One region of the Kouleothrix sp. genome, then DNA from elsewhere that is predicted to be linked to it. Evidence: riboswitches for the same ligand, from Rfam matches in the RefSeq annotation. Region 1 holds a riboswitch; each other region holds the start of a gene.
What was found. Region 1 has a riboswitch for S-adenosylmethionine ahead of mtnA (S-methyl-5-thioribose-1-phosphate isomerase). Riboswitches for the same ligand answer to the same signal wherever they lie in the genome.
Positions count from the first base shown of each region.

Region 2: linked by a shared signal. The riboswitch ahead of U0177_RS02670 (homocysteine S-methyltransferase family protein) and the one ahead of mtnA (S-methyl-5-thioribose-1-phosphate isomerase) in region 1 are both predicted to bind S-adenosylmethionine.
Region 3: linked by a shared signal. The riboswitch ahead of U0177_RS21885 (cysteine desulfurase) and the one ahead of mtnA (S-methyl-5-thioribose-1-phosphate isomerase) in region 1 are both predicted to bind S-adenosylmethionine.
Region 4: linked by a shared signal. The riboswitch ahead of U0177_RS06265 (homocysteine synthase) and the one ahead of mtnA (S-methyl-5-thioribose-1-phosphate isomerase) in region 1 are both predicted to bind S-adenosylmethionine.

Region 1 is NZ_JAXLWP010000005.1:297,924-305,332, forward strand. It holds gene U0177_RS05965 (Gfo/Idh/MocA family protein) at 1-604, opposite strand, end outside; gene U0177_RS05970 (carbohydrate kinase family protein) at 656-1,636, opposite strand; gene U0177_RS05975 (hypothetical protein) at 1,679-2,722, opposite strand; gene mtnA (S-methyl-5-thioribose-1-phosphate isomerase) at 2,830-3,873, opposite strand; SAM riboswitch class I at 3,916-4,100, opposite strand; gene U0177_RS05985 (MBL fold metallo-hydrolase) at 4,255-5,103, shown strand; gene U0177_RS05990 (glycosyltransferase family 4 protein) at 5,324-7,309, shown strand.
Region 2 is NZ_JAXLWP010000003.1:711,144-718,552, reverse strand. It holds gene U0177_RS02680 (ATP-binding protein) at 1-670, shown strand, start outside; gene U0177_RS02675 (response regulator) at 678-1,118, shown strand; SAM riboswitch class I at 1,263-1,426, shown strand; gene U0177_RS02670 (homocysteine S-methyltransferase family protein) at 1,662-5,363, shown strand; gene rsmA (16S rRNA (adenine(1518)-N(6)/adenine(1519)-N(6))-dimethyltransferase RsmA) at 5,381-6,325, opposite strand; gene U0177_RS02660 (GAF domain-containing sensor histidine kinase) at 6,568-7,409, opposite strand, start outside.
Region 3 is NZ_JAXLWP010000026.1:31,441-38,849, forward strand. It holds gene U0177_RS21875 (ABC transporter permease) at 1-932, opposite strand, end outside; gene U0177_RS21880 (aminotransferase class V-fold PLP-dependent enzyme) at 1,016-2,149, opposite strand; gene U0177_RS21885 (cysteine desulfurase) at 2,455-3,786, opposite strand; SAM riboswitch class I at 3,913-4,092, opposite strand; gene groL (chaperonin GroEL) at 4,510-6,168, opposite strand; gene groES (co-chaperone GroES) at 6,303-6,608, opposite strand; gene U0177_RS21900 (hypothetical protein) at 7,280-7,409, opposite strand, start outside.
Region 4 is NZ_JAXLWP010000006.1:18,630-26,038, reverse strand. It holds gene U0177_RS06280 (alpha-amylase family glycosyl hydrolase) at 1-999, opposite strand, end outside; gene U0177_RS06275 (Kelch repeat-containing protein) at 1,240-2,868, opposite strand; gene U0177_RS06270 (LCP family protein) at 2,950-4,365, opposite strand; SAM riboswitch class I at 4,671-4,836, shown strand; gene U0177_RS06265 (homocysteine synthase) at 5,083-6,372, shown strand; gene U0177_RS06260 (homoserine O-acetyltransferase) at 6,475-7,409, shown strand, end outside.

The DNA of each region.
Region 1 (7,409 bases):
AGGGCGCCCAGCGCGCCGCCGCCAGCGCGCGGCTAGGCGCCTGGCCCACCGCCAGCCGCGCCAGGTTCACGCAGTAGCAGCCGACATCCATCAGCGCGCCGCCAGCCAGCTCGGCGTTCAGGCGCACATCGGCGGGGTTGGTCGCCATGAACGCAAACGAGGCGCGCACCAGCCGCACCTCGCCAATCGCGCCCTGGCGCAGCAGCTCGGCCAGCTTGAGCGTGCGCGGGTGGAAGCGGTACATAAACGCCTCCATCAGCCACACCCCGCCGGCGCGCGCGGCCTCGAACATGGCCGCAGCCTCGGCCCGGCTCACGCCCATCGGCTTCTCGCACAGAACGTGCTTGCCGGCGGCTGCGGCCTTGGCGGCCCACTCGGCGTGCATGCTATTCGGCAGGCCGATATACACGGCGTCGACGTCGGCGTCGGCCAGCAGCGCCGCATACGAGCCATAGGCGCGGGCGCCGCCGTGGCCCCGCGCGAACTCGGCGGCGCGCGCCGCATCGCGGCTGGCCACCGCCACAACCTGCTCGCTGCCCGACGGGCGGAGCGCGTCGGCAAACTTCCCGGCGATATGGCCGGTGCTGATGATTCCCCAGCGCATACTCACTCCTGGCACGATGACACGAGCCAGCCCTGCCATCGCTTCATCGCTTCACCGCGTTACGCCGTCGGCGGCCCATGTTTCAATCGCGCGGCTCGGCCCGAACGCAGCGGCATAGCGCTCGGCGAACTCGGCGACGGTGTAGCTATGCTCCTGGCAGCCGCGCTTCTCGATCGCGTAGGCGGCGGCCAGCGCGGCCACGCGGCCGGCGACATCGAGCGGCAGCCCGCGCGCCAGGCCGAACACCAGGCCGCCCAGGTACGCATCGCCGGCGCCGGTCGGGTCGACGACATCGGCGATCGGGGCCACGGGGATGGCGATCTCGCTGGCGTGCGCATTGTCGTAGAGCACCGAGCCCTCGCTGCCGCGCGTTACCACCGCCAACGGGGCGCTGCCGATCAGATCGGCCTCGCTGCGGCCAGTCTTCTGCGCCATCATGGCGAACTCGTAGTCGTTGCCAACCAGCACGCTGGCGCCATTCAGGCCAGCCAGGATCTGCTCGCCGTCGAGGCGCGGCGTCTGCTTGCCGGGGTCGAACAGGAACGGCACGCCCTGCGCGCGGCACTCGGCGGCATAGCGCGACATCGCCTCGGGATCAGTCGGCGAGATAATCACCAAGTCGCCGGCGCCGAGCCCGAGGCCCAGCAGCGAGAGGTGCTTGGAGTGCGCCATCGCGCCGGTATAGAACGCGACGATCTGGTTGTTGGCTTTGTCGGTGTTGATAAAGCACGAGGCGGTGAACTCGTCGTCGATCAGGCGGATGCCGCTGGCGTCGATGCCCTGGCGCTCCATCAGGGCACGGTACTCGCCGAAATCCTGGCCGGCGGTAGCCACCACCAGCGGGCGATCGCCCAGCAGCGCGAGCGTGTAGGCGATGTTGCCGGCCACGCCGCCGCGCATGCGCCGCATTGAGTCGACCAGAAAGCTGACGGTGAGCATATGAACTTTATCCGGCAGAATATGATCCTTGAAGTAGCCGGGAAAGTCCATAATATAATCGTAGGCGAGCGAGCCAGTGACGACGATTCGCACGAATTGCTCCTTGTTGCAAAGCGCAGATTGCAATCTGCGCAACTAGATCAGCTTGTACTGCTCGCGCAGCTGCGCCGAGGCTTCGGCCAGAAGCTGCAGAGCGCGCTCGGCGGCCGCCACCGAGAGGCGGCTCAGTGTGCCCGCGACCGAGAGCACCGACTGGCGCAGCAGCGCCTCGGCGGCGATGCCGTGCGGCGCGAGCTGCCCGGCCAGCGCGCCGGCCTGCGCCGCCAGCGTATCGGCGCTGGCCCGCGCAATTGCGTCTTCGTCGGCGGGTAGCAGGCCCAGGCCAACCACGCCGCCGCGTCCGAGAAACTCGCCGAGCGCCGGCGCCGCTTCGGCCAGCGCCGCGCCGTGATGCGCGACATCGGCGATAATCATATCGACGCCGATCTGCAGCAGCTCGTGCCAGTTGGGCACCCCGCCGGCGAACAGCGCCTTGCAGCCGCGCACGCCTTCGAGCACCTGGTCGATCTGCTCGCGCACGCGCGGCCACTCGACGGGCACAAACGGCAGGCCGACCATCTCGAGAAACGGTTCGTCGACGCAGATGATCGTCGTCGGGTTCCACTCGCTCAGCCGCGCCTCCTGCCACTCGGCGCGCAGCGCCAAGTGCTGCGCCAGCGCGTCGAACAGCATGTCGTCGTACAGCAGCGGCTGGTCGTTTTCGTCGGTCACCTGCGCCGCCAGGCTGATCGGCCCGGTCAGCTGGCCCTTGAGCGCCTTGGCGGCGCGCAGCCCCTCGGCCTGGCGCAGCAGCTCATCGAGGCCGTAGGCGTCGTCGGGGGCGAGCGCCACCGTCGCGTAGCGATCTTCCAGGTAGGCCAGCCCCAGCCGGTCGAGCTCGCGCTCGGCGCGCCGCCGGTCGACATACACGCGGGCCTGGGTTTCGTCGACCACCAGCCCCGGAAAGCCGAGCATGCTCTGCACGACGCTTTGCTCGCGCAAGCTGCGCTGAGGCAGCTGCGGCCAGGCCAGCAGCGCCCCGGCGTAGCGGCGCGAGATCTCGAGCGCCTGCGCCGCGTTGCGGTGCGGCAGCCCGCCCAGCAGCAGCGGCAGGGCGGCGGGTGCGAAAGGCAACGGCATAGCGATTTACGATTTACGATTTTGGATTTACGATAAACTCCACATCGAGCGCTGGCGGGGCACCGGGCAGCATCGGCCCGAGAAAATCGTAAACCGTAAACCGCAAATTACATAATACGACGCAGGTTCTCCTCGTATGGCGGCCGAATAACGCCACGCTCGGTGATCAAGGCGGTGATGAGCTCGTGGGGCGTAACATCGAACGCGGGGTGCGCGGCCTGCACGCCGGCCGGCGCCAGCATCTGCCCGCCAATCGTCGTGACCTCGGCCGGGTCGCGCTGCTCGATCGGGATGGCATCGCCGTCGGGCAGGCTCAGATCGATCGTGGAGGAAGGCGCTGCGACATAGAACGGGATGGCGTGGGCGCGCGCCAGCACGGCCAAGCCGTAGGTGCCGATCTTGTTGGCGATATCGCCATTGGCCACCACGCGGTCGGCGCCGACGATCACGCAGTCGATCTCGCCGCGGCGCATGAAGTAGGCGGCCATATTATCGGTGATCAGCGTCAGCGGCACGCCGGCGCGCTGCAGCTCCCAGGCCGTCAGGCGCGCGCCCTGCAAAAACGGCCGGGTTTCGTCGACGAACACATGCACCGGCCGGCCGCTGCTGTGCGCGATGCGAATGGGCGCGAGCGCGGTGCCAAGCCCGGCGGTGGCCAGCCCGCCGGCGTTGCAGTGCGTCAGCACGTGGCCACGCTCGGGGATGAGCTGCAGGCCGTGCTCGCCGATCGCATAGCACATCGCCAGGTCTTCGGCCATGATCGCGTGGGCTTCGTCGAGCAGCGCGCCGCGCAGCGCGGCTGGCTCGTCGGTGGCGTGGGATTCGGCGGCGCGCAGCATGCGCGCGGTTGCCCACATCAGGTTCACGGCGGTGGGGCGGCTGGCGTCGAGCGCGGCCTTGGCCTCGGCCAGGCGAGCAAGCAGCTCGGCGGCGCTGCCGTGGTGCTGCTGCGCCACCAGCGCCATGCCATAGGCCGCAGTGCAGCCGATCGCCGGCGCCCCGCGCACCTGCATGCTCTTGATTGCCTGCACCACATCGCCGAGCGTCGCGCAGCGCACCGCCACCTCGGCGCCCGGCAGCAGCCGCTGGTCGAGCAGGCCCACGGCGTCGCCGTCCCACCAGATATGCTGAAATGTTTCGGCTGTTTTCATCAAAAAAAGCCGCCCGCACTGCGAGAGGCCCAGCTATGTTACCTCTCATCTTTCAGGTGCATCAGGAACACCTGCAGGAATTGGCACCTTCCCTACCGAGCTTTGAGGTTTGCATTTTAAGCCTGAGTTTTACCTCGACAACTCAGCACTTAAAACTCAGCATTCAAAACCTGGTATGGGGTTGCCGGGCTTCGTCGGGCCAGTCCCTCCGCCCCTCGTGATGAGCATACTATTCACTTCGACGCGCGATTATAGCATAGCTGCGGCCGCGCTGCAACCTGCCAGCACGCCCAGGCGATACCGGCGCGCAAAACACGCGAGCAGGCTCCTACACGCAGGGCGCGTATGCTATAATGCAGCCGGATCAGCAGTACATGCGGCGTGTTGCTTCGATGGGGCCGGGCGCCGGCGCACGACGCAATTGCGTCGCGCGACGCGAGCATGCGACTGACATTTTTAGGAACCGGCACATCGATGGGCGTACCGGTGATCGGCTGCCGCTGCGCCGTGTGCACCTCGCCCGACCCGCACAACCACCGGCTGCGCACTTCGGCGCTGCTCGAGGCGGGTGGCCGCACGCTGCTGTTCGACGCCGGCCCGGACCTGCGGCAGCAGGCGCTGGCCGCGCATATCAGCCGCGTCGACGCCGTGCTGCTGACGCACGCCCACGCCGATCATATTTCGGGCCTGGACGATCTACGGCCGCTGAATTTCGCGCAGCGCTCGGCAATACCGCTGTTTGGCTCGGCTACCACGCTGGGGATGGTGCGCGAGCGCTTCAGCTACGCGTTTCACGATAGCTCGCGCGGCTCGACGCGCCCCGAGCTCGAGCTGTGCGAGATCCGCAGCGGCGTGGCGTTTCGAGCCGCCGGCGTGGCCGCGCTGCCATTCGACGTGCAGCATGGCACATGGTCGATCACCGGCTTCCGCATCGGCCGGCTGGGGTATGTGACCGACGCCAGCGCGCTGCCGCCGGAGTCGCTGGCGCTGCTGCGCGGCCTGGATGTGCTGGTGCTCAACGCGCTGCGCTACGCCGAGCACCCGACGCACTTCAATGTCGCGCAGGCCTGCGCCGTGGCGGCTGAGCTGCAGCCGCGCCGCACCCTACTGGTACACATGACCCACGATCTCGAGCACGCCGCCGTGAATGCCGCGCTGCCCGACGGCGTCGAGCTGGCCTACGACGGCCTGGTGGTCGAAGCCGGCGACAGCTACGACAGTGCACCGTAGCTGCCACGGGCAGCATACGCCACATCGGCGTGAAATAGCCGTTCTGTGGTACGATAACAATGATAGCTCGCTGCGTTCATACAAACAGTATTCTGCCCGCTCGTGGAGCCCACGCTGCGTCGCAGCCGTCCGGCCTGGGCCGCACTGGCGCGCGGCCGGGCCGCGGCGTGTATCGCGGCAGGCGCACCCAGGCGCCACGAGCACATAGATTCGGAAAAGCATGCGTATTGCAATTGACGCCCGTCTGAATGCTTACCGGCAGGGCGGCATCTCTCAGTATACGCGCCAGCTGCTTATGGCGCTGCCCGATGTTGCCCGCGACGACGAGTTCGTCTGCCTGCAGCATCGCGACCAGCTGCGCCCGCTGGCGATCGCGCCGAATGTGTCGCGCCGCACCGCGCTGACGCCGCCACACCATCGCTTCGAGCAGTGGACGCTGCCGCTCGAGGTGATGCTGGCGCGGCCGAACGTGCTGCACTGCCCCGATTTCATCGCGCCGACGCGCCGGCCCTGCCCTGCGGTGGTGACGATCCACGACCTGGCGTTTATGCACTACCCCGAGATCCTCGACGACTCGGCCAGGGCCTACTACGGCCAGGTGAAGAGCAACGCCCCGCGCGCCGACGGCGTCATCGCAGTTTCGGAGGCGACGCGCCAGGACATCGCCCAGTTCCTGGACATGCCGGCCGAGCAGATCGACGTGATCCACGAGGCGGCCGCGTCGCTCTACCAGCCGATCGAGCTGCGCGCGGGCGAGGCGCGCGTGCTGAACGGCAAGCCGGTGCAGGCCGGCTCGTTCCTGCTGTTCGTCAGCACGCTGGAGCCGCGCAAGAACCTGCCAACGCTGCTGCAGGCGCTGCGGATCTGCCTCGATCGCCAGCCCAACGCCGGGTATCGCCTGCTGATTGTCGGCCGGCGCGGCTGGCGCGACGAGGCAATCTTCGCGGCGGTGCGCGATTTGAACCTGGCCGATCACGTGCAGTTCGCCGGCGGGGTGGGCCAGTACGACCTGCGCTGGCTGTACAACGCCTGCCGGATCTACATCAACCCTTCGCTCTACGAGGGCTTTGGGCTGCCACTGCTCGAGGCGATGGCCTGCGGCGCGGCCTGCCTGGCCGCGGCTACTTCGAGCCTGCCCGAGATCGGTGGCAACGCCGCTGTGTACGTGCCACCGCTCGACGCCGACATATGGGCCGACGAGATCGCCGCGCTGTGGGACGACGACGAGCGCCGCGCCGAGCTGGGCCGCATGGGCGTGGCGCGCGCGCGCCAGTTCTCGTGGGCGCGCGCGGCCCGCGAGACCATGGCGGTGTACCGCCGCGCGGCCGAGCGGCTGCCCGCGCGCGCGGTTGTCGCGCCGCCGGCCGCGCCGCTGTTCGCTCGCGAGCTCGCCGCGCTCGAGCCCTCTACGGCCATGCATGCCATGCATGTTCCTTCGCCAGGCGGGCCGCGCGCCTGCCTGCGCTGTGGTGCCAACCTGGTGCCTGGCACATTGCAAAGCCAACTGGCGCTGCGGCCGCTGGCCGAGCACGAGGGCAGCCAGCCGATCGCGCCGCGCATGTGGGCCTGCGCGCGCTGCGGCCATGTCGAGCTGGTGCTCGATTGGTCGGTGGCGGTGCATCAGGCCGTGCCCGACGCGCCCGAGGCCGCGCAGCCGCTGGCGCATGCCGAAGCCAACGCCGATCTGCCCGAGCCGATCGACCCTGCCGATGCGCCTGAGGAAATCGCGCCTCCCGTAGACGTCGCTGCCGAGGTTGATGCGCCTGAGGAAATCGCGCCTCCCGCCGAGGCCGCCGCCGAGGCCAACGCGCCTGAGGAAATCGCGCCTCCCGCCGATGCCGCCGCCGAGGCCAACGCGCCTGAGGAGATCGTGGCTGCCGCCGCTGCCGAGGCCAGCGCGCCTGAGGAAATCGCGCCTCCCGCCGAGGACAGCGCCGACGAGCCAGAGGAGCGGCTGGCCGCGCTCGAGATACCCGAGCTACACCCGGCGCCGCTCGACGCGATTGCCGCCGCAGTGAATGGCCACGACGCGCCGCACAGCGTTGCGGCGAATGGCGCCGCCGGGCCGGACGCGCACGCCCCGGCTGGCGAGGACGCGCCACCTCCCGGCGCGCCCCCGGCCGGCACAGGCCGGCGCGGACGCCCGCGCGCCGAGCCGGCTGCCGAGACCCCCAAGCGCCGCCAGAACCGCGCCAAGCGCAAATAGCTAGAACCTACGCAGCTGGTGTGCTCAGCCTTCGCCAGAGCGGTACTTTCCTCGTATATTGCGTGCGGTTGGCGTGCTCAGCCTTCGCCAGATTTGGACG
Region 2 (7,409 bases), on a different contig from region 1:
CCTGCTGAAGCTGCTCAACGACATTCTCGACAACGCCAAGATCGAGGCCGGCCGGCTCGACCTACAGCGCGAGCCAAGCCAGCTCGAGCCGATCGTGCACGAGGTGCTGGTGACGGCCAGCAGCCTTACGCACGGCAAGCCGCTGGCGCTGCGCACCGAGCTTGCCAGCGACCTGCCGCTGGTGTACGCCGACCGCATGCGCGTGGCCCAGGTGCTGCTCAACCTGCTCTCGAACGCGGTGAAGTTTACCGAGCACGGCAGCATTACGCTGCGCGTCTACCCGGCCTTTCACACCCCACCCGCCGACACGCCGCAGGGCGAACAGCCGCCCGACAGCGGGTATGTGGTGGTGGAAGTTGAAGATACTGGCATCGGCATCGCTGCCGAAAACCTGGAGCTGATCTTCGAGGAGTTCCGCCAGGCCGACGAGACACTCTCGCGGCGCTATGGCGGCACCGGCCTGGGCCTGCCGATCAGCCGGCGGCTGGTGGAGCTGCACGGCGGCCGCCTGACAGTGGCCAGCACGCTGGGGCGCGGCTCGACCTTCCGCTTCACGCTGCCGGCCGTGGCCGACGCGCACCTGCGCCAGGCCAGGGAGCTGCTGAATACGCCACTGCAGCTTGAGCATCGCGCACTGGCCAGCGAGCCACAGCCGGCGCTCAGCAGATAGGAACACTATGGCAACTACGCCACACGCCGATCGCCCCACCGCGCCGCCCGACCGCCCCGAAAACGCCTATATTATTCTGGTCGAAGACGACCCAAACTCCTACCTGGTGATCGAAGAGCTGCTGAAGCACGCCGGCTTCAAGCACTTCTACCACCGCGGCAGCGGCGCCAAGCTGATCCAGCTGATCGAGGTGCTGCCGCAGATCGACCTGGTGCTGCTCGACATTGGCCTGCCCGGCGAAGATGGTTTCGCGGTGCTCAAGCGCCTGCGCGCGCACCCGCAGTCGGCCCGCGCGCATATCGCCGCCATCACCGCCAATATCATGCACCAGACGCGGCTGCGCGCCAAGGATGCCGGCTTCGACAGCTTCATCAGCAAGCCGATTCAGCCCGATAAGATCTGCGACCAGATCCGCAGCATGCTGGCCGGCCGCGCATTCTGGTGGTAGCTCCGGCTCCGCCAAGCTCTGGTTGTGTGGTACCCTGCTGGCCTCGCGGGGCAGGGCGCCACACCACGCAGGTGATCGACAAGTGCGCAGCGCCGTTGACAAGCCACCAGACGGCTGCTATACTGCGGCTCAACAATTGAATACCGCTCATCAAGAGGGGTGGAGGGATCGGCCCTGTGAAACCCCGGCAACCCCTTCCCAAGTTCTCAGTCGTGAGTTTTGAGTTGCACTTGGCTAACTCAGCACTCAGCACTCGAAACTCCGGAAGGAAGGTGCCAACTCCGACAGCGCAAGCTGGGAGATGAGGACAGCGTAGTAACCCTCATGCCCGCGCGTGAGGGTATTTGTTTGCGTTCAACAAGCCAAGGCATACATGTTCATACCAACTCCGTTATGATCACGTTCTTTTTGGTATGCCCTGCCCGGCAAAGCCTGGCAGGGCATACCAACAAGAAATTCGGGGGCGGCCACGCCGCCCCCGAACCCCCAGCATCAACCAAGTGATCGGCCGAATTTGGTATCACTGAGGCGAGGTCAAGCCACATGAGCTCAAAACCAACCTATCTCGAGGCGCTACGCTCGCGCGTGCTGATCTTCGACGGCGCCATGGGCACGAGCATCGACCAGTTCGGGCTCTCGGCCGAGGATTACGGCGGCGAGCGCACCTACGGCAACCGCGACTACCTGGCGATCGCCCGGCCCGACGTGATCGAGCAGATCCACACCTCGTTCATGGAGGCCGGCTGCGACGTGCTCGAGACCAACACCTTCCAGAGCACGCGCCTGCGCCTGGCCGAGTGGGGCCTGGCCGATCGCACCGCCGAGCTGAATATCGCCGCCGCGCGCCTGGCCCGCCGCGTCGCCGAGCGCTTCGCCGCCCAGGACGGCCGGCCGCGCTACGTGGCCGGCTCGATCGGCCCCACCGGCAAGCTGCCCTCGTCGAACGACCCGGCGCTCTCGGATATTACCTTCGACGAGCTATCGGAGATCTTTCGCGAGCAGGCCGCCGCGCTGATCGCCGGTGGCGTCGACGTGCTGCTCGTCGAGACCAGCGTCGATATTCTCGAGGTCAAGGCCGCGCTCGACGGCATCCGGCGCGCAAAGCACGAGGCTGGCGCGCACGTGGCCGTGCAGGCCCAGATCTTCCTCGACCTCTCGGGCCGCATGCTGCTGGGCACCGAGGTGCCGGCGGTGATCGCGACGCTCGAGGCAATGCCGGTCGACGTGATCGGCCTGAACTGCAGCACCGGCCCCGAGCATATGCGCGAGGCCATCCAGTACCTATGCGCGCACTCGCGGCTGCCGATCTCGTGCATCCCCAACGCCGGGCTGCCGCTCGAGGTCGACGGCGAGACGGTATATCCAATGGAGCCCGAGCCATTCGCGCGCATCCTCGGCGAGTTCGTGCGCGAGTATGGCGTGAGCGCCGTCGGTGGCTGCTGCGGCACGCGGCCGGCGCACATCCGGGCGCTACGCGCGGCCGTGGGCTACGAGCGCGCCCCAGCCGCGCGCCAGGTCGAGTACATCCCCAGCGTGTCGTCGGGGGTGAAGGCCGCCGCGCTGCGCCAGGACGTGACGCTCACAATGATCGGCGAGCGCGTCAATACGCTTGGCTCGCGCAAGGTGAAGCGGCTGCTGCTGAACGACGACTACGACGGCGTGCTCGACGTGGCGCGCGAGCAAGCCGACGGCGGCGCGCACCTGCTCGACGTGTGCGTGGCTACCACCGAGCGCGCCGACGAGCGTGAGCAGATGGTCGCGCTGCTGAAAAAGCTGACCATGAACGTCGAGCTGCCGTTGGCGATCGACACCACCGAGGCCGACGTGCTCAAGGCCGCGCTCGAGATCTACCCAGGCCGCGCGATCGTCAACTCGCTCTCGCTCGAGGGCGGCCGCGGCGAGAAGCTCGACCGCACCATGCCGTTGGTAGCGCGCTACGGCGCGGCCGCGATGGCCATGACCATCGACGAGGACGGGATGGCGCACACCGCCGGCCGCAAGCTGGCGGTGGCCCGGCGGATCGCCCAGATCGCGCGCGACGAGTACGGCGTGCCGCACGAGTCGCTGATCTTCGACGTGCTGACCTTCCCGATCACCACCGGCCAGGACGAACTGCGCCGCGCCGCGATCGAGACGATCGAGGGCATCCGGCTGGTAAAGCAGCATATCCCCGGCTGCTTCACCACCCTGGGCGTCAGCAATTTGTCGTTCGGCGTCGCGCCGCACGCCCGCGCCGCGCTCAATTCGGTGTTCCTGAAGCACGCCGTCGACGCGGGGCTCGACACCGCGATCATCAACCCGGCCCACGTGACGCCCTACGCCGAGATTCCGGCCGAGCAGCGCGAGCTGTGCGAAGACCTGATCTTCGACCGGCGCGACGAGGCGCTTGCACGATTCATCCAGTTCTTCGAGCAGAACGCCGCCGCCGTAGCCACAGCGCGCGCCGACCCGACCGCTGGCCTAAGCGTGGCCGAGCGCTTGCACTGGAAGATTGTGCACCGGGTGAAAGAAGGCGTGGAAGAGGACGTGGATGTGTTGATGGCGCAACGGCTGGGCCTATCGGTTGAAGATTTCAGGTTGCTCGTTGCAGGTTCAGTATCGGGTGACAGCGATAGCACTGTTCAGCCTGCAAACGTGCAAACCGCTCAACCGCCTAGCGCGGTGCCGCGCGGCGATGCCGCCGTCGACATTCTCAACAACGTGCTGCTGCCGGCCATGAAAGAAGTTGGCGACCTGTTCGGCTCCGGCCAGCTGATCCTGCCATTCGTGCTGCAGAGCGCCGAGGTGATGAAGAAGACCGTAGCCTACCTCGAGCGCTACCTCGACAAGCTCGAAGGCGCCACCAAGGGCAAAGTGGTGCTCGCCACAGTCTACGGCGACGTGCACGACATCGGCAAGAATCTGGTGCATACGATCCTGGCGAACAACGGCTACACGGTGTACGACCTGGGCAAGCAGGTGCCGCTGAACACGATCATCGAGAAGGCAGTAGAAGTTGGCGCCGACGCGATCGGCCTCTCGGCGCTGCTGGTGAGCACGTCGAAGCAGATGCCGCTGTGCGTGCAGGAGCTGCACCGGCGCGGGCTGAGCTTCCCGGTGCTGGTGGGCGGCGCGGCGATCAACCAGCAGTATGGCCAGCGCATCACGTTTGTAGCCGACGAAGAGCCTTACGCGGCCGGCGTGTTCTACTGCAAAGACGCGTTCGAAGGCCTGGAGACGATGGATAAGCTCTCGAATACGTCGGCGCGCGCGCGCTTCGTCGAGCAGACGATTCGCGACGCGGCGCAGGTGCTGCACCAGAAGCAGCGCGGGCGCGTGGCGCTGGCCGATCTGGGGCGCGCCACCCGCGGCGACACCGCGCGCTCGGCCGTGCGCCGCGACGTGCCGGTGCCCACGCCGCCGTTCTGGGGCGCGCAGGTGGTGAAGCGCATCAAGCTGCAGGACGTGGTCGACTGCCTCGACCGCAACGCGCTGTTCCGGCTGCAGTGGGGCGCCAAAAACGCCAAGGGCGCCGAGTGGGAAAAGCTCAAGGCCGGGTTTGAGCTGAAGGTGCGCGACCTCATCCGCGCCGCCGAGCGCGAAGGCTGGCTCGAGCCGCAGGTGGTGTACGGCTACTTCCCGGCGCAGGCCGACGGCAACGAGCTGGTTGTCTACGACCCGGCCAGCCTGAGTATCAAGAGCCAGGATTCAAGCACCGGCAAGGAGCATGGCTCTCGGCTCTTGGCTCTCGGCTCTGCGCGCGAGCTGACGCGCTTTGTGTTCCCACGCCAGCCTGGGCGCGAGCGGCTATGCCTGGCCGACTACTTCCGCCCGGCCGAGAGCGGCGAGTACGATGTCGCGGCTTTCCAGATCGTCACAATGGGCGCGCGCGTCGACGACCTGACCGAGGAGCTTCAGAAGGCCGGCGACTACAGCAGCGGCTACTTCATCCACGGCCTGAGCGTATCGCTGGCCGAAGCGCTAGCCGAGTACACCAACCGCGTGGTGCGCCAGAGCCTGGGGCTGAAGGGCGAGCAGGGCAAGCGCTACTCGTGGGGCTACCCGGCCTGCCCGGACCTCGACGAGCACGCCAAGCTGTTCGGCATTCTGCCGGCCGATCGCATTGGCGTAACGCTCACCGATGCCTTTCAGCTGGTGCCCGAGCAGAGCACCGCCGCGATCGTGGTGCACCACCCCGAGGCCAAGTACTTCAGCATCGGTTCGGCCGCCGAGCGCGCCGAGCAGGATGTGGGCGCGGTGGCCTGATCCGCGCGGCCTGAAGCCTACAGCCGAGCGCCGGGTTCTTCGCTCCCGGCGCCCTCGAGCTGGGAGTACAGCCTGGCCCACTCGGCGAGCGAGAGCGTCTCGGCGCGCCGATCCGGGTCGATACCGGCGGCGGCCAGCGCGGCCAGCGCGCGCGGCTTATCGAGCGGCGTGCCTATGGCCGCCAGCCCGGTGGGCAGCGCGTTGGCAAGCTTCTTTCGCGCCTGCAAAAAGCCGGCCTTGATCAGCCGCATGAGCGCGGCGGGCGGTACGTCGGCGGCGGGCTGCGGGCGTATGCGCAGGCGCAGAATGGCCGAGTCGACCGCTGGAGCCGGGAAGAAGCTGGCGGCCGGCACGCGCGCAATCACCTCGGGCGCGGCGTACAGCTGCACCGAGTGCGCCAGCACGCTCATGTCGCCGGGCGCGGCCGCGATGCGCTCGGCCACCTCCCACTGCACCAGCACCACCATGAGCGCCGGCGGCGGCGCGGCCTCGAGGAAGTGGCGCAGGGCCGCTGAAGTGATCGCGTAGGGCAGGTTCGCCACGACTTTGTAGCGAGGGCCGGGAGCCGGAAACTGAGAACCGCCCGGGCTGGGCTGGCTCTCGTTTTTTGGTTCCTGGCTGTTTTGCAGCAGCTGCTCGGGCGATTGGCGCAGGATATCGCCCTGCACGAGCGTGAAGCCCGGCTCGCCCGCAAACTCAGCGCGCAGCCGCTCGGCCAGGCGCGCGTCGAGCTCGACGCTGACGACGCGGCCGGCGCGCCGCACAAGCTCCCACGTCAGCACGCCGAGGCCCGGCCCAACCTCCACCACCGTATCGGCGGGCACAAGCTCGGCCGCGCCAACGATCGCGCCCAGCACGGCGGCGTCGAGCAGGAAGTTCTGGCCCATGGCGCGGGTAGGCCGCAGATCGAGCGAGCGCAGCGCCGCGCGCACGCGGGCCGGCTCGAGGTACGGGTTAGTCATTGCAAACCGCAGATCGCAGATTGCAGAGCGCAGGCTATTGTTACCGGCAAGCTATTATCTCACAATCTGCGTTATATCACACGAGTTACGTGGTGGGGGTTCGGGGGCGGCAAAGCCGCCCCAGCTTCCTTTTTGGCCGGTCGCGGCCACGGCGGTGGCCGCGACCGGCCAAAAAAGAGATGATTTTGGGAGGCTTGCGCCCTCCAAGCCTCCCCACGCGGGAGGACACCGCGTAACTCGTGTTATATCAGGGGAACGGTGACGCGCACGGTGGTGCCCTGGCCCGGCGCGGACATCATCTCGGAGGCGCCGCCGATCAGCTTGGCGCGCTCTTCGATATTGAGCAGGCCAAACGAGCCGCGCTTCTCGTACGACTCGAGCACCTTCTGCAGATCAAAGCCGGCGCCGTCGTCCTGCACCGTCACCTCGAGCGCGCTGGGCGTCTGCTTCAGGCGCACCCAGATATGCTCGGCCTTGGCGTACTTCAGCGCGTTGTTGATCGCCTCCTGGATAATATTGAACAGCGTGCCCTCGACCTTGGTATCGAGATCGACCGAGATCTCGTTCGACTCAAGCTCGATCTTGGTGGTGTTGCTCTGGAAACGCTCGAGATACTGGCGCAGCGTCACGTCGAGGCCCTGCGTCTCGAGCGCCAGCGGGCGTAGCTCGAACAGCATGGTGCGCACCTCGTGGGTCGTGCGCTTGGCCAGCTGGCCGAGCTTGTCGAGCTCGTTGAACACGCGCTTGGGGTCGCGCTCGAGCAGCCGCTTGATGAACTCGACATTCATGGTGATCGCCGCAAGCGCCTGCGCCGGGCCGTCGTGCAGGTCGCGCGCGAGCTGGTGGCGCACCTCTTCTTCCTTCGACAGCAGCTTCGAGCGCTCCTGGCGCAGGTCGTACACCAGCTGAGCATTATGCAGCGCGATGATCGCGTAGTTCGCCAGCGCCGTCAGCATCCCCAGCTGCTCCGTATTAAAGGCGCGCGCGCGGTCGCTGGCGATCAGCAGCAGGCCATAGGTTCGCAGCGCCGCGCGCAGCGGCACCAGGCAGGCGGCGTGGCACTGCGCCAGCGCGGCGATCGGCG
Region 3 (7,409 bases), on a different contig from region 1:
GCCGCGCGCGTGCGCGGGTCGAGCGCCCCATACAGCAGATCGACCACCAGGTTGGAAAGCACCAGCGCCGCGCCATACAGCACCACCAGCGTCATAATCACGGGGTAGTCCTTGGCGAAGATGCTGCTGACGAAGAAGCGGCCCATGCCTGGGACGGCAAAGATCGTCTCGACCAGGAACGAGCCGGTGGCGATCGCGGCGAAGATCGGCCCGGCAACCGTGACGACCGGCAGAAGTGCCGATTTGAGCACGTGCCGGTAGAGCACCACCCGCTCGTGCAGCCCTTTGGCCCGCGCGGTGCGTACATAGTCGCCGCTCAGCTCGTCTAGGATGCCGGCACGCGTATAGCGTGCGAAGATTGCCAGCGGGCCTAAGGCCAGCGCCAGGGTCGGCAGGATCCATGTCTGGGGCTGTTCCCAGCGCACGCTGGTGGCCGGCAGCAGCCGCAGCACCAGCGAGAACACCAGGATCAGCAGCACGCTCACGACAAAGCTCGGTAGCGCGATGCCGCTGGTTGTCAGCAGGGTCACCGCCCGGTCGAGCAGGCTGCCTCGCCGCGCGCCGGCGAGAATGCCGAGCGGTATGCCCAGCCCGAGCGCCAGCGTGAAGGCCATGGTGCCAAGCTGCAGCGATACCGGGAAGGTGTCGCGCAGCAGCTCGCTCACCGAGCGCGATTTGAAAGCGTACGATGTGCCGAAGTCGCCCACCAGCATCCCGCCGATAAAGCGCAGGTACTGCTCGGGAAGCGGGCGGTCGAGCCCGTACTTCGCTTCAATGTTCGCGAGTACCTCGGGCGGCAGGTCGTTGCCGCCGAAAATCGCCGGGTCGAACGGGCTGCCGGGGATGGCGTGCATCACCAGAAAGGTGATCAGCGTCATCGCTAGCAGTGTTGGAATGATCGCCACGAGGCGCTTCAGGAGGTAATATGTCATAATACTAAACTAAATAGATCGAAAAAGTCAACAATAAAATCGGCAAAAAATGCTGCTGCGCATGCACAAGCGCAGCAGGCGTATTAGCGGCGTTTGCTGAGCGCCGAGCCGACGCGCAGCACATCTTCCTCGCTATTGTAGAAATGAGGTGCGAAGCATAGCCCGCTTGGCCTGCGTGTGGCGACAATGCCGGCGGCCAGGAGGCGATCGTAGGCCGCCTGCGGCGTGGGGTGTTCGAGAACGATAATGCCGCTGCGGTGGCGCGGGGCGGCGTGCGTGCGCAGCGTGTGGCCGCGCTCGCGCAGGTCGCCAATCAGTATGTCGGTCAGATCAAGGATGCGCTCGGCGATCGGCGCCTCGCCAATCTCCAATATCATCTCGAGCGCCGCCGCGAGCCCGGCGATCGCGAGATCGCCCGATTCGCCGATAGTGAAGCGCTCCGAGCTGGTGTGGAGCGTGAAGCCGTAGTCGCGGACATTGATCGGCGGCAGCGTGCTGGTGGCGCCGACATACGCGCCCGGCTGAAGCCGGTCGAGCAGGTCGTGGCGGCAGTACAGCAGAGCGGCGCCAGGGATGCCGAGCAGCCAGCGCCCGGCATCGGCCACCAGGAAGTCGATCTGGTAGGCTTGCACATCCACCGGAAATGCGCCGAGCGTCTGGCTCGCGTCGACCACGAAGAACAGCCCGCGCTGTCGCGCGGCGGCTCCGAGCGCGGCCAGGTCGTGCCTGAACCCGGTGGCGGGGAGCGCGCTGCTCAGCGCCAGCACACGGGTGCGCGAGTCGATCCACCGGTCGAGCTGCTCAAGATCCAAGCCGCCATCGCTCTGCGCAATGCGCTTCACCAGAATGCCCCGTGCGGCCAGGTTCATCCACGGGTACACGTGCGCCGGATCTTCGCCGTCGAGCACCAGCACCGTCGTGCCCGGCTGGAGCGGCAGGCTGTTCGCGGCGGTATTCAGGCCAATGACGGCATTCGGTACGATCGCGATCTCGTCGGCGCGCGCGGCGTGGATCAGTGCCGCCGCACGCTGCTTGATCCGCTCGGCTGTTTCGGCCAGCGCGTCGCGCACTTGGCTGGGTGGCGCAGCCAGCGCGCGCTCGATATGCGCCTGGATAGCGCGAGTGACATGGTTGCCGAGCGGTGCGCCGGTGGCGTGGTCGAGAAAAGCGTAGCGCTGCGTAATCGGAAAGGTATCACGGTATGCGGCGAGTTCCATCGGCGCCTCCATGGATTGCGATACTCCTTAGGGTATCGCGATCCCCTACCCTTTCAGGCCACTATCAAGCTTACCTGCGACGATACTAAGGATCTTAATATACTTGATCATAATTGTCAAGTAAAATTTGTATTCTTGTGTTCAATAGACTTTATCGGAAATAAGGGAGCCAGGGGGGCTTTGCCCCACCAACAGAGGATTCTTGGGGGCCGCAGGCCCCCTAAACCCCCACCATTGTTATTTTCAATAAAGTCTAATAGACTTTCTCCCACTCTAAGCCGGTATGGCGCCGGCACCAGAGAAAGCTAGGCCAGCGCGAAGCCGCGCGCCTGCACCACCTGAGGCGTACGGCAGTCGGCAGCCCTGGCGGGCGCAGTTTGCACCGGATGGCGCTGTATTGCCGCGAGCCCATCGACGAGCGCGTCGACATCGGCGAAGTCGTTGTAGATCGTGAAGCTGGCGCGCGCGCTCGAGTCCAGCCCGAGCAGCCGGTGCAGCGGGTGCGCGCAGTGGCGGCCCGAGCGGATGGCAATACCGCGCTGATCGAGGGCGGTGGCGATATCGTGTGGCGCAACGCCATCGACGGTGAACGTCACGACGCCGCCGCGCAGCTTTGCATCGCGCGGGCCATAGATGCGCAGGCCGGGGAGGGCGCTGAGGCGACGCAGGGCATACTCGGTCAGTGCGCGCTCGTGCGCGTGTACTGCGGCCAGGCCAAGCTTGCCGAGGTACGTGACTGCCGCGCCCAGGCCGATCGCCTCGACAAATGCCGGCGTGCCGGCTTCGAACTTCAGCGGCGCGTCTTCCCATACAACCCTGTCAAAATCGACATCACGCGCGACATCGCCGCCCGTCAAGAACGGCGGCATCGCGGCCAGTAGCTCGGCGCGGCCGTAGAGCACGCCGATGCCGGTCGGGCCGAGCATCTTGTGCCCCGAGAACACCGCAAAATCGGCATCGAGCGCGCCAACGTCCAGCGGCATGTGCGGCGCCGACTGGCACGCGTCCAGCGCGACCAGCGCGCCAAGCGCGTGCGCCCGCTCAATGATCGGGCGCGGGTCGGTGATCGTGCCGAGCACATTCGAGACATGCGCAAAACTCACCAGCCGCACGCGCGGGGTCAGCAGCGCGTCGAGGCACGACAGATCAAGCGTGCCTTCGGCAGTCAGCGGGATGCGCTTTATATTCAGGCCGCGCTCGCGTGCCAGCTCCAGCCAGGGCAGGTAGTTGGCGTGGTGCTCCAGGTCAGTCAGCACGATCTCGTCGCCCGGCCGCAGAAAGGTGCGGCCGTACGAGTACGCCAGCAGATTAAGCGCCTCGGTTGCATTGCGTGTAAAGACGATCTGGCTAGCAGAGGGCGCGCCGATGAAATCGGCAATGCTGGCGCGCGCTTGCTCGTAAAGCTCGGTGATGCGCATGCTGAAGCTGTAGGCGCCGCGATGGACATTCGCGTATGTCGAGCGGTACGCCTGCTCCATGGCCTCGAGCACCGCCACTGGCTTCTGCGACGATGCCGCGCTATCGAGAAACACAACCGGATGGCCGTGGATCTGCTGCTGCAGCGTTGGAAAATCCTGCCGGATGCGCGCGACATTGAGGGGTGTGCGTGTACAGGCGCCAGTGGTGTCGGTAATCACGTGATCGTCCTTTCATCAGAGCGGAAATAAAAAACGCCCATCGTGCTGGACGACGGGCGCCCGCTGATGCGGACCAACAAAACGCCTTTTCCACGACACATGGAAAAGGCGTACATCAGCGTTCGCCTCTCATCTTCCAGTTTGCGCTGCCGGAGTTGGCACCCTAATGATCGAGCGGCCGTTCGGGGCGAGAGGCACGCGGGGCGAAACACTTCGCCACCACGCCTCTTCAGCTCGGAACGCCACGTTCTTTCCAGGGTTGCCGAGGCTTCATCGGGCCGGTCCCTCCACCTCTCTGGATAAGAGTATGCGCTATTCAATTATGCCGGCAATGATACATTACTTGCCTGAAATTGTCAACTTTCACCCCAGCCATAGCCTGCCCGATCATAGGCGCAGATGCGCGTTGTGGGCTCAATCTGGGGCGGAACACGCGCCGCTCCTACATTGTTATACCAATTCCGTTTGATTACTTGTGTTTTCTTGTGCGGCGCCGGCAAGCCGGGCGCGCACAGAAAAGAAATTTCGGGGGCGGCGAAGCCGCCCCGAACCCCCACTATAATCCGAGCGATCAGCCGGATTTGGTATTATGCTCGAATTGCAGCGTGCGGGCGGCAGTATGCCGCCCCTACATTGTGATCGGGAAAAAACAAGCGCAGGCAGCATCGGTATTCGATGCCGCCTGCGCACCATGAGCTGGCACCCAGCTATGAGCTTGTGATCCTAGAAGTCCATGCCACCCATGCCGCCCATGCCATCCATGCCGCCAGGCATTCCACCACCACCAGCGTTAGCCTCAGGGATGTCTGTGATCAGCGCCTCGGTGGTGAGCAGCAGCCCGGCGATCGAGACAGCGTTCTGCACTGCACTCCGCGTCACCTTCACTGGGTCGACCACGCCCTGCTCCAGCATGCTGCCAAGCTCGCCGGTCAGCACGTTGTAGCCGTAGCTCGTGTCGCCCTTCTCCTTCTGGTGGCGGCGCACGGTGTTGATGATCACCGCCCCATCCTCGCCCGCGTTCTTGGCCAGCTGCCGCATCGGCTCCTCGAGCGCGCGGCGCAGGATCTGCACGCCGAAGCGCTCGTCGTCGTTGTCGACTTTCACGCTGTCGAGCGCGCCTAGCGCGTTGATCAGCGCCACGCCGCCGCCCGGCACAATGCCTTCCTCGACGGCCGCCCGCGCGGTCGAGAGCGCGTCCTCGACGCGGTGCTTCTTCTCCTTCAGCTCGGGCTCGGTGGCGCCGCCGACCTTCAGCACCGCCACGCCGCCGGCCAGCTTGGCCAGCCGCTCCTGCAGCTTCTCGCGGTCGAAGTCCGACGTCGTCGTTTCGATCTGCGCGCGGATCTGCGAAACGCGTGCCTGTATTGCCTCCTGATCGCCGTGGCCTTCGATGAAGGTGGTGTTGTCTTTGTCGGACACCACGCGGCGCGCGCGGCCGAGGTCTTCGGTGGTAGCGCTGTCGAGCTTGCGGCCGATCTCCTCGGAGATCACCGTGCCGCCGGTCAGGATGGCGATGTCCTGCAGCATGGCCTTGCGGCGGTCGCCGAAGCCCGGCGCTTTGATCGCCAGGACGTTGATCGTGCCGCGCAGCTTGTTCACCACCAGCGTCGCCAGCGCCTCGCCGTCGATATCCTCGGCGACGATTACGAAGTTCTTGGTGACCTGCAGCACCTTCTCGAGCACCGGCAGAATCTCATTGATGCTGGCGATCTTCTTGTCGGTGATCAGGATGTACGGCTCCTCCAGATCTGCTTCCATTTTGGCAGTGTCCGTCACGAAGTAGGCCGAGATATAGCCACGGTCGATCTGCATGCCCTCGGTGTATTCCTTCTCGAAGGCGATGCCCTTGCTCTCCTCGACCGTGATCACGCCGTCTTTGCCGACCTTCTCCATCACCTCGGCGATCAGGTCGCCGATCTCGCTGTCGGCGGCCGAGATCGTCGCGACGTGCGCGATGTCGGCGCGGTCGCGCACCGGCTTGGCCAGGCTCTTCAGCTCGGCCACCAGCGCCTCGGCGCCCTTGTCCAGCCCGCGCTTGATCAGCATCGGGTTGGCACCGGCGGCGACAACCTTGAGGCCCTCGGTGACGATCGCCTGGGCCAGCACGGTGGCGGTGGTGGTGCCATCGCCGGCCACATCGTTGGTCTTGGTGGCCACCTCGACCAGCAAGCGCGCGCCCATGTTCTCAAACGGATCCTTGAGCTCGATCTCCTTGGCGACGGTGACGCCGTCGTGGGTGACGGTCGGGGCGCCGAACTTCTTGTCGATCGCGACGTTGCGGCCGCGCGGGCCGAGCGTGGTCTTGACCGCGTCGGCAACAATGTCGACGCCGCGCTTGAGCGAGCGCCGGGCCTCCTCGTTGAATTTGAGTTGCTTCGCCATAGGGCTGGGGAGTCCTCTCTGTGAATAACGCAGTCAGTAGTCAGTGGTCAGTGGCTAGAAGAAGGTGCTATCACCGAAACGCAATGCTTGCGATGATTTCAATGATCTTCTGAATGCTGTATTCTTACTTCTGACTATTCGGAAATGATGCCCAGAATATCTTTCTCGGATAGGATCAGGTACTCGACGTCGTCGACTTTGTACTCGGTGCCGCTGTACTTGGCGAACAGAACTTTGTCGCCAGCCTTGACGTTCATCGGCACGCGCTTGCCATTATCGTCCAGCCGGCCCTCGCCGACGGCCAGGATAGTGCCTTCCATCGGCCGCTCTTTGCTGGCGGTGTCGGGCAGCAAGATGCCGCTCTTGGTCTTCTCCTCGCGCTCCGCTGGCTTGATCACCACGCGGTCTGCCAGCGGCCGAATGCGAAACTCTTCTGCCATAGTCGTTGGCCTTTCACTTCTTCTGAGCGATCCTTGTAGAACCGATCAGATACAGGTTGAACAATCCGCGCCAATCGTTGGCGGAGGTACGAGCATCATCTGCGTCATCTGTGCAATCAGTGGATGATCGCTCTATGAGTGGGAGTTATACCGATGGCAAGGGCTGTGGATGCACAGGCTGGCCGTGCTGGCTGTTCCGGGCCGAGGGTGTGCCAATACGCAAAGAACTCATCGTGTATATACACATTCTAACACATTTCCACATAATAAATTACACTGTTATGCCAAATTGATTTTATAGCGACAATCCTTATAATGAGTGTGTATATACTAAAAGAACAAAAGGTGCAGTACTATGAAGATAACGCGTCGATCTGATAATGGGAAGAGCGGGCATTTACTGATTTCGGTGCCTGCCAGCCGGGTCGCTGAGGTCGAGTCCGCGCTGACCTTTCTTGAGGAGAAGCGCGAGCAACGCGGGTCTCAGGTCGTAATTGACTTAATCGTGCGCTCGGCGCTACGCAATGGATGGCGACCTCTGCCTTCGGAGGGTGATTCAACTACCCGCTAGCTGATGAGGGCGCGCTGCTGGCAGCGCCCCTGTTTCGCCTTTTTCTGCTCTTGCGCCGCTGGATAGTGCTGCTGTATGCGAAGAAATCGCCCCACGCGCACTAAACCTGCGCTGCCGTGTACTGCACGACTTCATCGTGATAGCAGAACCATTCCCGCTGGCGATCAGTGTCGCCGTCCAGCCGCACGAGGCAGCTATCGCGCGGCACGCGGAAAATCTCGACGATCGTC
Region 4 (7,409 bases), on a different contig from region 1:
GACGCGGTGCTGGTCGTGGTTGCCGAGCACCCAGTTGGGCCAGCCGCCGGCCGGCAGCAGCGCCTCGTAGGCAGCAATCGCCTCGCCGATCGTCGCGGCCTGCCAGGGCAGCAGCACCAGCTGGAAGTTGAACGGCAGGTGGCACTCGGGCGCGTCGGCCGTACCGTAGTAGATCATCAGCTGGTGCAGCGGCAGGTAGATCTCGCCGACCATCATGCGCTCGTCGTACGCGTCGAGCAGCCGGCGCATGGCCGCGATCAGCTCGTGTACTTCGGGCCGATCCGAAGTATACAGCGGCAGGGTGGCATTCAGCGGCGGCTGGCTAGGCTGGTACTCGGGGTTGGGCGGGTTATCGCGGAACTGGTCGTCCTTGATCATCAGCCAGATCACGTCGATCCGAAAGCCATCGACGCCGCGGTCGAGCCAGAAGCGCATCGCGCCGAGCATGGCCTCGCGCACCGCCGGGTTGCGCCAGTTCAGGTCGGGCTGCTTATCGACGAACAGGTGCAGGTAGTACTGGCCGGTGGGCGGGTCGTATTCCCAGGCGCTGCCGCCGAAGTAGCTCATCCAGTTGTTCGGCGGCCCGCCGCCGGGCGCCGGGTCGCGCCAGATGTACCAGTCGCGCTTGGGGTTCTCGCGCGACGAGCGCGACTCGACGAACCAGGGGTGCTCGTCGGAGGAGTGGTTAGGCACAAAGTCGAGCATCACCTTCATGCCACGGGCGTGCGCCGCCGCCAGCAGCCGATCGAAGTCGCCGAGCGTGCCGAACAGCGGGTGGATGGCGGTGTAATCGGCCACGTCGTAGCCAAAGTCGGCCATTGGCGAGGGAAAGATCGGCGAGAGCCAGATTGCGTCGACGCCCAGCTCGTGCAGGTAGTCGATCCGGCTGAGGATGCCCGGCAGGTCGCCCACGCCATCGCCATCGCTGTCCATAAACGAGCGCGGGTAGATCTGGTAGATGATCCCGCGCTGCCACCACAGGTCGTTGGTTGTTGTCATTTGGTGTATCTTTCTTTCTCGTTGCATGTTATGTACACTACTTACGCGGTGCCTCCCGCGCGGGAGCCTTGGAGGGCTTGCGCCCTCCAAATCATCTCTTTTTGGCCGTTCGCGGCCACGGCGGTGGCCGCGACCTGCGCAAAAGGAAGTTTTCGGGGGCGGCTTTGCCGCCCGAACCCCACCCCGTAGCTCGTGTTATTTACACGAGCTACGCGTGAAACTGAAGCGGCGCACGTGCGGCTAGCGTTCCCTCAGGATGCGCCGGCCAAACTGGCCCAGCAGGATGTCGTAGGGCGGCCGGTTCTCGGGGTGGTACTCGAAGCGCGCGCGCTCGAAGTACTGCACGGTGTAGGTATTGCCATCCTCGAGCGCTTCGGCAAAGGTTTCGCTCAGCGGGTAGCCAAACTGCGCCAGGCCGCCGTTGCGCTCCCAGTAGCGCAAAAAGCCGCCGCGCAGATTGTGGCCGGTTTCGCCGAAGTAGCGCGCCCCGGCGATCGGCGCAGCGGGCGGATCGGCCGGGTGAATGCGCCGGCCGAACTGGCCCAGCAGGATGTCGTAGGGCGGCGCGTTGTTGGCGTGGTACTCCATGCGCACACGCTCGAAGTACTGCACAATGTAGGCGTTGCCATCCTCCAGCACCTCGGCGAACTCGTTGCTGATCGGGTAGCCATTGATCGGCAGGCCGCCGTGGGCCTGCCAGTAGCGCAGAAACGGCCCGCTCACGCAGAATCCGGTTTCGGCGAAGCACTGCTCGGGCGCGGCAGACTCGGCGTAGCGCTCGGCGCTGGCCAGGTGCACGCCATTTGCGCCGCCCGGCAGCGGGCCGCGCCCGCCGTCGCTGTAGCCGCCGGCAACCAGCAGCGCGAAGCTGGGCAGCACGATCGCGATGTGCCCGGCGCGCGGGGCGCTCAGCGGCGCGGCCGGCAGCCAGCGGTCGAGCTGCCAGTCGTACAGTTCGGCCGCCGCCAGGATCGCCAGCTCGGCGCCGCCGGCGGTTTGCTGCCAGCCGCCGGCCACCAGCACCTGGCCGCCCGGCAGCAGCGTGGCGCTGTGCTCGGCGCCGGTGCGTGGCGTCAGCATCGGGCCGGCGTCGCGCCAGCGATTGCTGGCGGGGTCGTAGATCTCGGCCGAGCCATCGCCGACCAGCAGCACGGTATTGTTTGGCAGCCAGGTGGCGGTGTGGGCCTGCCGCGCGCGCGCGGGCGGGGCGGCGTCCTGCCAGCTGTTGCTGGCGGGGTCGTAGATCTCGGCGCCGCCCTCGTCGCCACCAACGAACAGAAAACGCCCGTCGGCCAGAAATGTGGCGGTGTGGCTGGCGCGCGGCGTGTGCATGGGCGGCCCCTCGGCCCAGCTGTCGCGCGCGGGGTCGTAGATCTCGGTGCTATTCGTGCGGATCCCCGTCGCAGCGATCTGGTCGACGCCGCCGGCCGCCAGCACGCGGCCGTCGCGCAGCAGTGTGAGGGTGTGGCCGGCGCGCGGGCGCAGCATCGGCGCGGCCGGCTGCCAGCTATTGCTGGCGGGGAAGAAGCGCAGCGCGCTGGCGAACACGCCGTGCGGGCTGAGCAGCGGCCGGCCGCCGCTCGCCAGCACGCTGCCATCGCCCAGCAGCACGGCCGCGCCCGAGCTGTTCTCGATATCGCCGGCTGCCGTCCAGCGATCGGCGCGCGGGTCGTAGATCTCAGTCGCGGCGGTGTTCTGCCCGCCGATCACCAGCACCCGGCCGTCGTTCAGCGCCACCGCCCGGCCGAACGTATGCTGCCCGAGCATCGGCGCCGCCGGCGACCAGCCACCCAGTGCGCGCGCCGGCAGCGGCGCCGCCAGAAGCGCGAGCAACAGCGCCGCAAGCGCGGGCCAGCGAAATCGCCGCATAGCAGCTCTCCTTTCGAGCGGCCGGCGGAATGCAGCCGCGGAGCTCGGCACAGCACGAGAATGGCGCAGCCTGCGCGCAGCCTACTCGCCGGCCCAGCGCGGCTGGTAATCCTGCCCGACAATCAGAACAATATCGGCGCGATCGAGCCGGGCCGGCGCATCGGCGGCAGGCGACGATTGGATGTAGCGCGCGTCGATGCCGAGCAAGCTCGCCAGGCGCTGGCGCGTCTCGGGCTGGCCGGTGTAGTCGATGATCTGCGAGTGCTCGTACACCTGCGGCGCCTGGCCAGGGTCGGCCAGCACAAAGCCCTGGCCGCGCAGGTAGCTACTGACCTTGCCGGCAATCCCGGCCACTGCTGCGCCGTTGAGCACCTGGATGCGGCCGCGCTGCGAGGCAGCCTGCGGGCCGGCGCGCCAGCGCGACACCACCGTAGCCACGTCGGCGGCGTTCCAGTAGATATCCGAGCCATCCTCGTAGTCGATCGCCACGTCGAGCGGGTTGATGCTGAACTGCAGCACGCGGTCGCCATGCAGCTCGCGGGCCAGGCCGGCCAGGCCATTGATCATGCCCAGCTGGCCGATCGGCAGCGTGGTACGCACATTCTGGGCCAGCACATCGGCCCACTGCGGCAGCGTGGCGATGTTGTCGAGCAGCCCGCGCGCGCGCACCTGGTCGAGCACGGCGCGCAGCACGCGCTGCTGGCGCTGGCTGCGGTCGAAATCGGTGCTGGCGTGGCGCGAGCGGGCGTAGATCAGCGCGTGCCGGCCGTCGAGCACCTGCAGGCCGGCGGGGATGTAGATCCGCTCGACGCCGTAGTCGTCGGTGGGGTACTCGGCGTCGAGCAGCGGCTTGGGCACGTCGACAAGCACGCCGCCGATCGAGTCGACCAGCGCGGCAAAGCCGTGGAAATCGACCTGGGCGGTGTAGTCGACCTTGACGCCCAGGAAATTTTCGATCGCCTCGGCCGCCAGCGCGGCGCCACCGGCCTCGGGGGTGGTGCCGGGGCCATACAGCGCGGCGGCGTTAGCGTAGCCATGCGAGTAGGCCGCGTTGATCTTGGCGCGGCCGAGGTGCGGAATGCTGGTCACCGAGTCGCGCGGGATCGACAGCATCGCAGCCCACTTAGCCACCGGGTCGACGCGCACCAGGATGAGCGTATCGCTGCGCACGCCCTCGCCGGGGTCGGGGCGCGTGTCCACGCCGATCAGCAGCGTGGTGAACGGCTCGCGCAGCGCGTCGGGCAGCGGGGGCTGGGTCGGGTAAAGCTCGCCGCCGCCAATGATCCGCTGGATAATGCTGCGCGGCGTAGGCGTGGGCGCACGGCGGGCATCGGGCTGCTGGATGCTTTGCAGCGTGGTGCGGGCCTGCATGTACAGCAGTGCCGCGCCGCCAAGCGCCAGCCCGATCAGCATCCCGATCGCAAAAGGCAGCCAGCGCCGCCGGGGGCGCGCCGGGCCACGGGGTTCTGCTGAAGGCGACTGGCCGGTTGTTGCCACAAACGATCCTTTTGGATGGTTGGTTCGATGCTGGCGATTATACCAGCCGCGCGCGGCGCTATCAAGGCGCGCGGCTCGCGCAACGTGTTTCGAGCGCACCTCTCTTCCGCGTGCGAAAAACGGGGCACAGGGCCGGCATTGCGTAATTTTGTCAAGGCATGCGTACGATGTGTTGCCCCTCCCCTGACAGGGGAGGGTAGGGGGAGGGGTCGAGCGACCTTGCACGAGCCCTGTCAAGGCATGGGCGCTCCTTGACAAAATTGCGTGACTCAATTATCATTGGCCGCAACAACTGAAGAGCGCGACTCTTATCCAGAGAGGTGGAGGGACCGGCCCTGTGAAACCTCGGCAACCCTGGAAAGACGTTTGAGTTCTCGGCTGCGAGTTCTGAACTATTCAGGGCTCAAAGCTCAAGGCTCAAACCTCAATCATTAGGGTGCCAAATCCGGCAGCGCGACTGGAAGATGAGAGGCATACGCAGACGTACGCCCCTTCCAAATTTGTTTGGAAGGGCGTTTTGTTTGAAGCTAGTGCTGGCCCTCATCCGTCTATTCGATGAGGGCTTTTCGCTGCCAGCCGCCACGATCACGCCGAGCTCACGTGCATCGCCGGCTGAGGCCCCATCGCCGCTCACCGGGCCATTTGGCACCCGCGCTCTCGATCACGCTGGAAGATCGCTGCTGGCAATTAGCGAAACGCCCAAGGAGGCACACCACTATGGCGGACGATATCACGTTCACCGGCTTCGAGACGCTGGCGCTGCACGGCGGCCAGCAGGCCGACCCGACCACCGGCGCGCGCGCGGTGCCGATCTACCAGACAACGTCGTACCAGTTCAAAGACACCGACCACGCCGCGCGGCTGTTCGGCCTGCAGGAATTCGGCAACATCTACACCCGGATCATGAACCCGACGCAGGACGTGCTCGAGCAGCGGATTGCCGCGCTCGAGGGCGGCGTGGGAGCGCTGGCGCTGGCCTCGGGCCAGGCCGCCGAGACATTCTCGATCCTGAATATCGCCGGCGCGGGCGACAACATCATCTCGTCGTCGGATCTGTATGGCGGCACCTACAACCTGTTCCGCCACACCCTGCCGAAGCTCGGCATCACCACGCGCTTCGTCGATGCGCGCGACCTCGATGGCTTCCGCAGCGCGATCGACGAGCGCACCAAGGCGTTCTTCCTTGAGTTTATCGGCAACCCGAAGCTCGACGTGCTGAACCTCGAGGCGATCTCGGCGATCGCGCACGAGGCCGGCGTGCCGGTGATCGTCGACTCGACCACCGCCACCCCGTACCTGTCGCGGCCGTTCGATTGGGGCGCCGACATTGTGGTGCACTCGGCCACCAAGTACATCGGCGGCCACGGCACCAGCATCGGCGGCCTGCTGATCGACAGCGGCAAGTTCGACTGGGCCGCCAGCGGCCGCTTCCCCGGCCTGACCGAGCCCGACGAGTCGTACCACGGCCTGGTGTACACCCAGGCGCTCGGCCCGCTGGCGTATATCATCAAGGCGCGCGTGCAGCTGCTGCGCGACATCGGCGCGGCGATCAGCCCGTTCAACGCCTTTCTGCTGCTCCAGGGCATCGAGACGCTGCCGCTGCGCATGGAGCGCCATAGCCAGAACGCGCTCGCCGTGGCCAAGTACCTCGAAGAGCACGCCAAGGTCGCCTGGGTCAACTACCCCGGCCTGCCCAGCCACCCGACGTACGAGCTGGCCAAGAAGTACCTGCCCAAGGGCCAGAGCGGCATCCTGGGCTTCGGGATCAAGGGCGGGCGCGCGGCCGGCGCCAAGTTCATCAACAGCCTGAAGCTGTTCTCGCACCTGGCGAATATCGGCGACGCCAAGAGCCTGGCCATTCACCCTGCCACCACCACCCACAGCCAGCTGTCGCCCGAAGAGCAGGCGATCACCGGCGTGACCGACGACTACGTGCGGCTGTCGATCGGCATCGAGACGATCGACGACATCCTCGCCGACCTGGATCACGCGCTGGCCCAGGTGTAGCCGGCGCCACTAGGTAAGGGCGATGCGCCGCCCGTGAATGCCAGCCCGAGGTTGTGCCGGCGATGCTTCGCCCTTACATGTGGAGTCGAGACGATGATCGCTATGACACGCGAGCGACAGAGCGACGGCCTTGGCCTGGTCGAGCGGCGCACGATGACCTGGCTCGATCCGCTGGTGCTCGAGAGCGGCGCGCAGCTGGCGCCGGTCACGCTGGCCTACGAGGCATACGGCCGGCTCAACGCGGCGCGCGACAACGCCATCCTGCTGCTGCACGCGCTCTCGGGCGACGCCCACGCCGCCGGCTGGCACGCCGGCGCGGCCAAGCCGGGCTGGTGGGACGCGATGGTCGGCCCCGGCCGGCCATTCGACACCGATCGCTACTTTGTGATCTGCTCGAATGTGATCGGCGGCTGCCAGGGCAGCACCGGCCCCAGCAGCGCCGACCTAGCCACCGGCCGGGCCTACGGCGCGCGCTTTCCGGTGATTACGATCGGCGATATGGTGCGCGCCCAGGCCCGGCTGATCGACCGGCTGGGGATCGCGCAGCTGCTGGCGGTGGCCGGCGGCTCGATGGGCGGCTTTCAGGCGCTTGAGTGGGCCACCGCACTGCCCGAGCGCGTGCGCGGCACCATCCTGCTCGCCACAAGCGCGCGCTCATCGCCGCAGACGGTGGCGTGGAACGCGATCGGCCGGCGTGCGATCGTCAGCGACCCGCGCTGGCGCAGCGGCGACTACTACGGCGGCGAGCCGCCCACCGACGGCCTGGCGATTGCGCGCATGATCGGCCATATTACCTACCTCAGCGAGCCGGCGCTCGAGCACAAATTCGGCCGCGCGTTTCAAGACGGCAGCGGCCCGGCGTTCTCGCTCGACCGCGAGTTCGCGATCGAGAGCTACCTCGACTACCAGGGCGCGATCTTCAACGCGCGCTTCGACGCGAACTCGTACCTGTATATTACCAAGGCGATGGACTACTGGGATCTGCCGGCGCGCTACGGCTCGCTCGACGCCGCGCTGGCGCGCAGCCGCTCGGAGTT